Linked DNA regions of Methylobacterium mesophilicum SR1.6/6. Each later gene encodes a partner of the first gene's protein in a complex. Links are inferred from orthologs where the notes say so. Each region holds a gene or a part of one and is shown in the gene's direction. Other genes may lie near its edges.

Evidence for each region. The genes of interacting proteins can lie anywhere in the genome.
Region 2: the proteins of dnaN (region 1) and dinB are in contact, whole or in part, in a solved structure (PDB 1OK7), measured with the Escherichia coli proteins. The link is inferred for Methylobacterium mesophilicum SR1.6/6 from one-to-one orthologs.

The regions. Positions count from the first base shown.
Region 1 is NZ_CP043538.1:4,221,934-4,227,216, reverse strand. What follows is about bases 1-2,893. They hold dnaN (DNA polymerase III subunit beta), read left to right. Parts: upstream 1-832; coding sequence 833-1,954; downstream 1,955-2,893. Other genes in these bases: recF (DNA replication/repair protein RecF), read left to right, coding at 2,163-2,893; MMSR116_RS20270 (MFS transporter), read right to left, coding at 1-584. Outside these bases: more of recF, read left to right, coding at 2,894-3,317; MMSR116_RS20255 (methyl-accepting chemotaxis protein), read right to left, coding at 3,325-5,016. UniProt on the Escherichia coli protein: Confers DNA tethering and processivity to DNA polymerases and other proteins. Acts as a clamp, forming a ring around DNA (a reaction catalyzed by the clamp-loading complex) which diffuses in an ATP-independent manner freely and bidirectionally along dsDNA.
Region 2 is NZ_CP043538.1:219,553-223,940, reverse strand. Bases 1,260-4,230 are described here. They hold dinB (DNA polymerase IV), read left to right. Parts: upstream 1,260-2,189; coding sequence 2,190-3,272; downstream 3,273-4,230. Other genes in these bases: pncA (bifunctional nicotinamidase/pyrazinamidase), read right to left, coding at 4,048-4,230; MMSR116_RS01030 (hypothetical protein), read right to left, coding at 3,738-3,938; MMSR116_RS01035 (hypothetical protein), read left to right, coding at 3,435-3,692; rimO (30S ribosomal protein S12 methylthiotransferase RimO), read left to right, coding at 1,260-1,978. Outside these bases: pabB (aminodeoxychorismate synthase component I), read right to left, coding at 1-256; more of rimO, read left to right, coding at 632-1,259; more of pncA, read right to left, coding at 4,231-4,388. UniProt on the Escherichia coli protein: Poorly processive, error-prone DNA polymerase involved in translesion repair and untargeted mutagenesis. Copies undamaged DNA at stalled replication forks, which arise in vivo from mismatched or misaligned primer ends.

The DNA.
Region 1 (5,283 bases):
TGGAAGCTCTCGGGCGACAGGCCGAAGCTGAGCGCCAGGAAGCCGAGATTGGCCAGGATGAAGCCGACCGGCGCGCCGAGCTGCGGGAAGATGCCGTACCACGCCCGCCGACCGGGCGGCGCGTTCTCGACGGCCAGCAGGGCCGCCCCGCCCCATTCGCCGCCGAACCCGATCCCCTGCCCGCAGCGCAGGACGCTCAGGGCCGCCGGCGCCCACCAGCCCGCCGAGGCGTAGGTCGGCAGGCAGCCGATCAGGACCGTGGAGATGCCCATGATCAGCAGCGAGGCCACCAGGGTCGCCTTGCGGCCGACGCGGTCGCCGAAATGCCCGAACAGGGCCGCGCCCACGGGGCGTGCGATGAAGGCGATCGCGAAGGTCGCGAAGGCGCTGAGCTGCTGCACGCCGGGCGCCCCGGCCGGGAAGAAGACCGGGCCGATCACCAGGGCGGTTGCGGTGGCGTAGATGTAGAAGTCGAAGAACTCGATCGCCGTGCCGACAAAGCTCGCAGCGAGGATGCGGCCGGCGCTCGGGGTGGCACTCGGGGTTGCGCGCGCGGGGGGCGCGCTGTCGATGGTCTGAAGCATGATCGTGAGGACGGCAGGGATTCGGGTCGGTTGCGGCGCTTTCGCACGGCCCGGCCCGCGCAGGTATGCCGGTTTCGGCATGGGCCTCTGACCTGGGCGCCCGACCCGCGGCCTGCTTTCGGATCCGAGCTCGCTGTGCGGCGCACACGCGCCGGCCTTGCGTTCCCCGGTCCCCTTCGCCAAGCTGAACGGCCATATTCCGCGACGGATGCCGGCCGCGGCGCCGTCCCCACCACTTGAGTACTGCGATGAGAGTCACTGTCGAGCGCGCGGCCCTGCTCAGGTCGCTCGGCCACGTGCACCGGGTCGTCGAGCGCCGCAACACGATCCCGATCCTGTCCAACGTGCTCCTGCGCTCGGAGGGCTCCGGGCTCCAGCTCCGGGCGACCGACCTCGACATCGAGGTGACCGAGAGCGTCCCGGCCGACGTGTCGGATCCCGGCGCCACCACGGTGCCGGCGCACGTGATCTACGACATCGTCCGCAAGCTGCCCGAGGGCGCGCAGGTCTCGCTGGAGACCGGCGGCGAATCCGGCCAGATGACGATCCGCTCCGGCCGCTCGCGCTTCGCGCTGGGCGCCCTTCCCGAAGGCGACTTCCCCGATCTCGCCGCCGGCGAGATGCCCCACGGCTTCGAGATCGCGAGCGCCGACCTCAAGCGCCTGATCGACAAGACCCAGTTCGCCATCTCCACCGAGGAGACGCGCTACTACCTCAACGGCATCTACCTGCACACGCTGGAGACCGAGGGCGGACCGGTGATGCGGGCGGTGGCCACCGACGGACACCGCCTCGCCCGCGTCGAGATCCCGGCCCCGCAGGGCAGCGTCGGCATGCCGGGGGTGATCGTGCCCCGCAAGGCGGTCGCCGAGATCCAGAAGCTTCTGGACGACGGCGGCGAGAGTGTCGCGGTCGACCTCTCGCCCGCCAAGATCCGCCTGCGCTTCGCGGGCGGCCTGACGCTGATCTCCAAGCTGATCGACGGCACCTTCCCGGACTACCAGCGGGTGATCCCGGCCAACAACGACAAGCGGCTGACGGTCGAGCGCGACGCCTTCGCCAAGGCGGTGGACCGGGTCTCGACCATCTCGTCGGAGCGCGGGCGCGCGGTGAAGCTCGGCCTCGCCGAGGGACGCCTCGCGCTCTCGGTGAACAACCCGGATTCGGGCAGCGCCACCGAGGAACTCGATGTCGACTACGAGGCGGCCAACCTCGATATCGGCTTCAACGCCCGCTACCTGCTCGACATCACCGCGCAGCTCGAGGGCGACACCGCCCTGTTCAAGCTCGCCGATCCGGGCTCGCCGACGCTGATCCAGGACCGCGAGGGCGCGCCGGCGCTGTACGTGCTGATGCCGATGCGGGTGTGAAGCTGCGGCGCTACTCCCGTTCCTGCCCTCATCCTGAGGTGCCGGAGCACAGCGGAGGCCTCGAAGGAGGCCTCCAGATGGCGATGTGGATCCTGGAGCCCTCCTTCGAGGCCTGCTGAAGCGGGCACCTCAGGATGAGGTGATTGGATGGGATGTCAGACAGCAATGGACTGTTGAGCGCGGTGCGTCTCAACCCCTCGGTTCCGCGATGAGCAATATCCTCGATCCGCGGATCGAGCCCGACGGGGCGGATCTGCGCGTCACCCGCCTGATCGCCCGCGATTTCCGCAACCACGCCGACCTCGAACTGACCCCCGCGGCCCGGTTCGTCGCGCTGGTCGGCGAGAACGGCGCGGGCAAGACCAACCTGCTGGAGGCGATCTCCCTGTTCGTGCCGGGCCGCGGCCTGCGCCGGGCGGAGTTCGCCACCATGGCGCGCACCGGCGGTCCGGGCGGTTTCGCGGTCTCGCTCACCCTCGATCGCGATGGCGCCGAGCACCGGCTCGGAACCGGGCTGGAGCCGCCGGGCTTCGACGGTCGCACGAGCCGGCTCTGCCGCATCGACGGCGCCCCCGCCTCCTCGCCCGTGGCGTTCAGCGAGTTCCTCCGGGTGGTCTGGCTGACTCCGGACCTCGACGGGCTGTTCCGCGGCGCGGCGGGCGACCGGCGCCGGTTCCTCGACCGACTCGTGCTGGCGGTCGATGCCGGCCACGGGGCGCGGGTGTCCGCGATGGAGCGGGCGCTGCGCTCGCGCAACCGCCTGCTGGAGGAACGGCCCGACGACGACCGGTGGCTCGACGCGGTGGAGCGGGAGGTCGCCGAGCTGGGTGTCGCCGTGGCGCTCGCCCGCCGGGAGACCGCCGAGCGCCTCGACCGGCTCATCGCCGAGACCCGGGACGACGCGCAGCCCTTCCCCTGGGCCTCGATCCGCCTGGAGGGCGACCTCGACGACCTCGTGGCGGTCTGGCCGGCCATCGAGGCCGAGGACCGCTTCCGCCTCGCCCTGCGCAATGGCCGCCACCGGGACCGGGCCGCCGGGCGCACGCTGATCGGGCCGCAGAGCAGCGACCTCGTGGTCCGCCACGGCCCCAAGGACGTGCCCGCCGGCACGGCGTCCACGGGCGAGCAGAAGGCCCTGCTGATCGGTCTCGTCCTCGCCCACGCCCGGCTGGTGCGGGCCATGAGCGGCATCGCGCCCCTGATCCTGCTCGACGAGGTGGCGGCCCATCTCGACCCGCGGCGGCGCGCCGGCCTGTTCGAGGCGCTGGAGGCCCTGCCGGGGCAGGTCTGGATGACCGGCGCCGACCCGGACGCCTTCGTGCAGGCCGGCGACCGGACGGAGGTGCTGCGGATCGGAGCCTGAGCGGGGCTCAGGCCGCCCGGACCTTGCCGAGGAAGCGGGAGACCTCGGCGCCGAGATGCTCGGACTGGCGCGACAGCGCGCCCGCCGCTCCGAGCACCTGGGCTGCCGCCGCGCCGGTCTCCTCGGAAGCCTTGGCCACGCCGCCGATGTTGCTCGTCACCTGCTCCGTGCCAGTGGCCGCCTGCGAGACGTTGCGGACGATCTCCTGCGTCGCCGCGCCCTGCTCCTCCACCGCGGCGGCGATCGTCGTCGCGACCCCGTTGATCTCGCGGATCCGGGCGGCGATCACGTCGATGGCGGAGACCGCCTGACCGGTCACGCCCTGGATCTGCCCGATCTGCTGGCTGATCTCCTCGGTGGCCCTGGCGGTCTGCTGCGCGAGTTCCTTCACCTCGGCGGCGACCACGGCGAAGCCCCGTCCCGCCTCTCCGGCGCGGGCCGCCTCGATCGTGGCGTTCAGCGCCAGCAGGTTGGTCTGCCCGGCGATGTTCGAGATCAGCCCGACCATGTCGCCGATCCGCGTCGCCGCCTGGCTAAGGGCCTGCACGAGGTGCTGGGTCTCGTCCGCCTCGCCGACCGCCGTCTGCGCCAGGTCGGCCGAGCCCAGGACCTGCCGGCCGATCTCCTGCACCGAGGTGCCCAGCTCCTCGGCCGCCGCCGCCACGGTCTGGACGTTCGCTGAGGCCTCCTCGGCCGCCGCCGCCACGGTGGTCGACTGGCTCGCCGTCTGGGATGCCGAGGCGGTCATGGTCTGGGCGGTCGCCTGCAGTTCGGTCGCCGAGGACGAGACCATCCCGACGATACCGCCGACCGCCCGCTCGAACCCGTCGGCCAGCTCCAGCATGGTGCGCTTGCGCTCCGCTGCCGCGGCTTCGTCCGCCTGCCGCTTGACCTCGGCCTCCTCGGCGGCCTTGCGGGCGACCATGGCCTTGATGCCCTCGACCGCCTTGCCGACCGCCCCGATCTCGTCCCGGCGCGCCGCCTCCTTGATCCCGGCGTCGATCTCGCCCTGTGCCCTGCGCTGAAGGACCGAAACGAGGCGATCCAGCGGACGCGTGATGCCGACCGTCGCGATGAAGACCGCCGCGAGCAGGCCGGCCAGCATGCCGATCGCGCTGATGGCGATCAGGGTGCGGCGGGTGGCGTTGGTCTGGTCGGTGGGGGTGTCCGAATTCTTCTCCATATAGGCCTTGATCTCGTCGGCGAGCCTGTTGCCGTCGGCCAGCAGGCCGGAGAATACCGGGTCGATCGCCGAGTGGACCAGCGCGATCGCGTCCGCGTTCTGGTTGGCGGTGCCAAGCCGGCGCACCTCGATCACGTCGCGGAGGTAGCGCTCGATGCGTGCGGCCTGCGTGTCGATCGTCTCCGAGAAGGTCGGTGCGTGCGCGCGAAGGGCCGGGATCAGCGCCTGCAGCTTGGGCACCGTCATCTCGAAGGTGTCGTTGGCCGCGCTGATCTGATCCGGCGCGGTCTCCGCGATGATCCGGTAGACGCCGTAGTTGAGCTCGACGATCAGGCGATTGAGCCGCCGTACCTCGGCCACGGCTGCCGCCTCGTTGACGATGAAGCGGCTGTACCCGTCATCGATCGTCGTCATCCGTGACTGCGCGTACCAGATACAGCCCCCGACGATGGCGCTGATCAAGGCGATGACGGCCACCAGCTTGGGCAGAATTTTGATGTTGGACAGGCGTAGCACGGACTTCAGGCCCCGAAATTGGATCGACGACTGGCGGCGGGAGGCACTCTGGCCTGACCATCGTCATCGTGCATAAAAAAGATCTTAAGCGATTGATCATGTCAAGACATGACGATTCATAAAGCAGGACTAAATCATGAAACCTGCTTATATTTGATCAGATATTAATATTCAACTTGCTTAATTGATCTGAGTATATTTTCTGGAACGACTAAAATCGGCTATCTATTATTCAGTCTCGCATGTGAGTGATCGATGCTCTCCAGA
Region 2 (4,388 bases), 4.0 Mb from region 1 along the record:
CGGCGTCGGGGTCGATCCGGTACGGCGCGAGGCACGCCCGCAAGGCCGCGAACGGACCGCCCGGGACCGGGTTCCCGTCCAGGGTCGCGCGCTCGTCGCGGTAGCGGAAGCGCGCGAACGGCTCGGCCGCCACGATCGAATGGCGCCCCAGGGAGTCGTGCCGCATGGCGCTGTCGAGGAAGGCGAGCCCGGGCAGGGCGCGCAGCCGGGCGGCCGCCGCGACGGGATCGATGAAGGGGATCTCTCGGGTCCACATGACCGGGTTCGGGCTATCGTCCTGGGCGCGGGTGGGGCGGATCGTGTCACGCTGCCGTCGCACAGGCGATGCCGCGGGGGAAGCGGCAGTTGCACGCAGGGGCCGCCTCGGAGGCGCAGACGGGGCGCGCGCCCGACGCAGGCCGCCGTTCCGCGTCTTCATGTGGGATCTCAGGACCGGCGCGCAAACGCCTTCCGAACAGCCAAGTTTCCGGCTCGACGTCAGACTCGCGCACGAGGCCGGTCACCCCTGCGGCGGCCGGTCTCGCGCCGGGGGCCGGGAGCCTGTATAGAAAGCGCGACCCCGATCCTTTTCGTCCTCAGCTCCGGGCGACCGACCTTCGGTCGCCGGCCGGGACCGCCCGATCCGAAGGCCATGACCGCCACGCCCGCCCCCCGCGGCCCCGCTCCCGGAGCCGCCCCCAAAATCTCGTTCGTCTCGCTCGGATGTCCGAAGGCGCTCGTCGATTCCGAGCGGATCCTCACGCACCTGCGGGCCGAGGGCTACGAGCTGGCGCGCCGGCACGACGGGGCCGACGTGGTGATCGTCAACACCTGCGGCTTCCTCGATTCGGCCAAGGCGGAGTCGCTCTCGGCCATCGGCGAGGCCATGGCGGAGAACGGCCGGGTGATCGTCACCGGCTGCATGGGCGCGCAGCCGGAGGAGATCCGCGAGAAGTACCCCGACCTCCTGGCGGTGACCGGGCCGCAGGCCTACGAGTCGGTGGTGGCGGCCGTCCACGAGGCGGTGCCGCCGGCCCACGACCCGTTCCTCGACCTCGTGCCGCCCCAGGGGATCAAGCTCACCCCGCGCCACTACGCCTACCTGAAGATCTCGGAAGGGTGCAGCAACCGCTGCAGCTTCTGCATCATCCCGTCTTTACGCGGGAACCTCGTCAGCCGCCCGGCCGCCGACGTGCTGCGCGAGGCCGAGAAGCTCGTGAAGGCCGGCGTGAAGGAGCTGCTGGTCGTCAGCCAGGACACCAGCGCCTACGGGGTCGATATCCGCTACAGTGAGAGCCCGTGGCAGGACCGCCAGGTCCGCGCGAAGTTCTACGACCTCACCAAGGAACTCGGCGCGCTCGGGGCCTGGGTCCGGCTGCATTACGTCTACCCCTATCCGCACGTGGACGAGGTCATCCCGCTGATGGCCGAGGGCAAGGTGCTCCCCTATCTCGACATGCCGCTCCAGCACGCGAGCCCGTCGGTGCTCAAGCGCATGCGCCGCCCCGGCAACCAGGAGCGCCAGCTCGACCGGATCCGGAGCTGGCGGCAGACCTGCCCGGACCTCGCGATCCGCTCGACCTTCATCGTCGGCTTCCCCGGCGAGACCGAGGCCGAGTTCGAGGAGCTGCTGGCCTGGCTGCAGGAGGCCAAGCTCGATCGGGTCGGCTGCTTCGAGTACGAGCCGGTGGCGGGCGCCACCGCCAACGCGCTCGGCGACCTCGTGCCGCCGGCGGTGAAGGCCGAGCGCAAGCGCCGGTTCATGGAGACCCAGAACGGCATCGCGCTCCGGCTGCAGCGGGCCAAGGTCGGCAAGCGGCTGCCCATCATCGTCGATGCCGTCGAGGGCGGGGTCGCGAAGGGCCGGTCCAAGGCCGACGCGCCGGAGATCGACGGGAATGTCCACGCCGCCTTCCGGCGCCCGGTGCGGGTCGGCGACATCGTCACCGTGAAGATCGACCGGGCCGAGGCCTACGACCTGTACGGCAGCGTCGCCTGACGGCGGCCCCCGTCTTTGCGAGCGCCGCGAAGCAATCCAGGGTGACGCTACGCTGCCGGGAGGTCCCGCTGCCCTGGGTCGCTTCGCTGCGCTCGCGATGACGGGCGCGGACAGGACTCCTGTTGAGCCCTGACCAATACACCTTGACCCCACCCTCCCGCCGCCGTCTCTGGAACAGAGCAGGAACTCACGGCGGATCTCCGAGGCAGCGATGGATCCGGAGGTCGCGCTCCGAAAAATCATCCACATCGACATGGACGCGTTCTACGCCTCCGTGGAGCAGCGCGACGATCCCGCCCTGCGCGGCCTGCCGCTGGCGGTGGGCGGCTCCCGGGAGCGGGGCGTGGTGGCGGCGGCGAGCTACGAGGCGCGCCGGTTCGGCGTCCGCTCGGCCATGCCGTCGGCCACCGCAAGACGGCTCTGCCCGGACCTGCTGTTCGTGAAGCCGCGCTTCGAGGTCTACCGGGCGGTCTCCGACGAGATCCGCGCGGTCTTCGCCCGCCACACGGCGATCATCGAGCCGGTCGCCCTGGACGAAGCCTATCTCGACGTCACCGAGAATTTTTTTGGACTCCCGACCGCGACGGCCGTCGCCAAGGCGATCCGGGCCGAGATCCTGGAGCGCACCGGGCTCGTGGCCTCGGCCGGGGTCTCGTACAACAAGTTCCTCGCCAAGGTGGCGTCCGACCACAGGAAGCCCGACGCCCTGTTCGTCATCACCCCCGCCATGGGGCCCGACTTCGTGGCCGCCCTGCCGATCGGCCGGTTCCACGGCGTCGGCCCGGTCACCGAGGCGAAGATGAAGCGGCTCGGGATCGAGACCGGGGCGGATCTGCGCGCCTGGACGGTCGAGCGGCTGCGCGAGACCTTCGGCTCCGCGGGGGCCTACTACCACGCGGTCGCCCGCGGGATCGACGAGCGGCCGGTGCGCGCCCACCGGGTGCGCAAGTCGATCGGAGCGGAGACCACCTTCTCGGACGACACCGCCGCCTTCGAGATCCTGGCCGCCCGGCTGGCGCCGCTGTTCGACAAGGTCTGGGCCGGGGCCGACGCCAAGGGCATGCGCGCCCGGACCGTGACCCTCAAGCTCAAGTTCTCGGATTTCGCCCAGGTCACCCGGGCGAAGTCGCTCCCCGGCCCCGTAGCCGACCGGGCCGGCTTGGAGCGGATCGGCCTCGACCTGCTCGCCGGCCTGTTCCCCCTGCGGCGCAGCGCGCGGCTGATCGGCGTGTCGCTGTCGGGCTTCGCGCAGGACGAGCCGGACGGGCCGCTGCAACTCGGGTTAGAACTCTGACGCAGAAGTCAATTTCCGGCTGCAAGTCCTAGTCTATGACCCGGCGCCTATTGTGCGATGTCGCACTTTCGCACCGGCAAGACGTCTCCAGATTGCCGATACGGCGTGCGGCGCCGTACGGATAGGCGCCGCCGGACCTGAACCCCTGCGAGGACCCGCCTCATGTCGAAGCCTGCTTCCCTGGTCGCGGCCTGTGCGCTGACCCTGGCCGCCTCGGCCGGTGCCGCCTTCGCGGACGGCAATTCCGAGTTCAGCGCCTCCAATACGGCCCTGCTGAGGGGCTACACCGCGAGTCCCGGTCGCCTCTATGTGCCGACGACCGGTGACGAGGCTCGGCTCGTGACCGGCTCCGTCGGTACATCCGCCCGCTCGCCCGTCCTGCGGCAGGAAAAGGCACCGGACCGCGTGCCCGTCCGCTGAACGAGCCGCAGATCCGGGCGCTCGTCCAACGCCCGGTGAGGCCGATCAGGCGTTCTTGCGCGGCCGGTGGTCCGGGTCGATGCCGCCGTCGAGCTTCGTCTCGTTGTCCACGTCGCCTTCGAAGGTCGAATCCGCCTGCAGATCCGCGGGATCGGCGCCGCTCATACCCTTCGAGGTGCCGATACCGGGATTGCCCTTGAGATCGGCATCCGTGGGCGTCTCGGTCTTCGGGTGCTTGCCTGACATACTGGCTCCTTGCGGGTGCTGCTGGCAGGCCAACGCCTCGGGACGGAGGCGGTCTCACGCGTCCCGTGCGGCGGTTCGCCTCCCGTACCTGGAGGAGCTCAGCCAAGGCTCAGCCGATCTCCGCCGCCGCGATCCGGCGCACGCCCGCCGCGTCCATCCGCGCCCAGGCCTGCGCGAGCGACCCGTCCACGTCGATCCCCCGCACCGCATCCTCCACCACCCAGACCTCGAAGCCCGCGTCGCTTGCGTCCAGCGCGCTCCAGGCGACGCAGAAGTCGGTGGCGAGCCCGCACAGGGCGACGCGGGTGATGCCGCGCTCCCGGAGCGCCCCGGCCAGCCCGGTGCGGGTCGTCCGGTCGGCCTCCAGGAAGGCCGAGTAGCTGTCGACCCGGGGATCCAGCCCCTTGCGAACCACGAGGCTCGCCCGGTCGGTGGCGAGGTCCGGCGCGA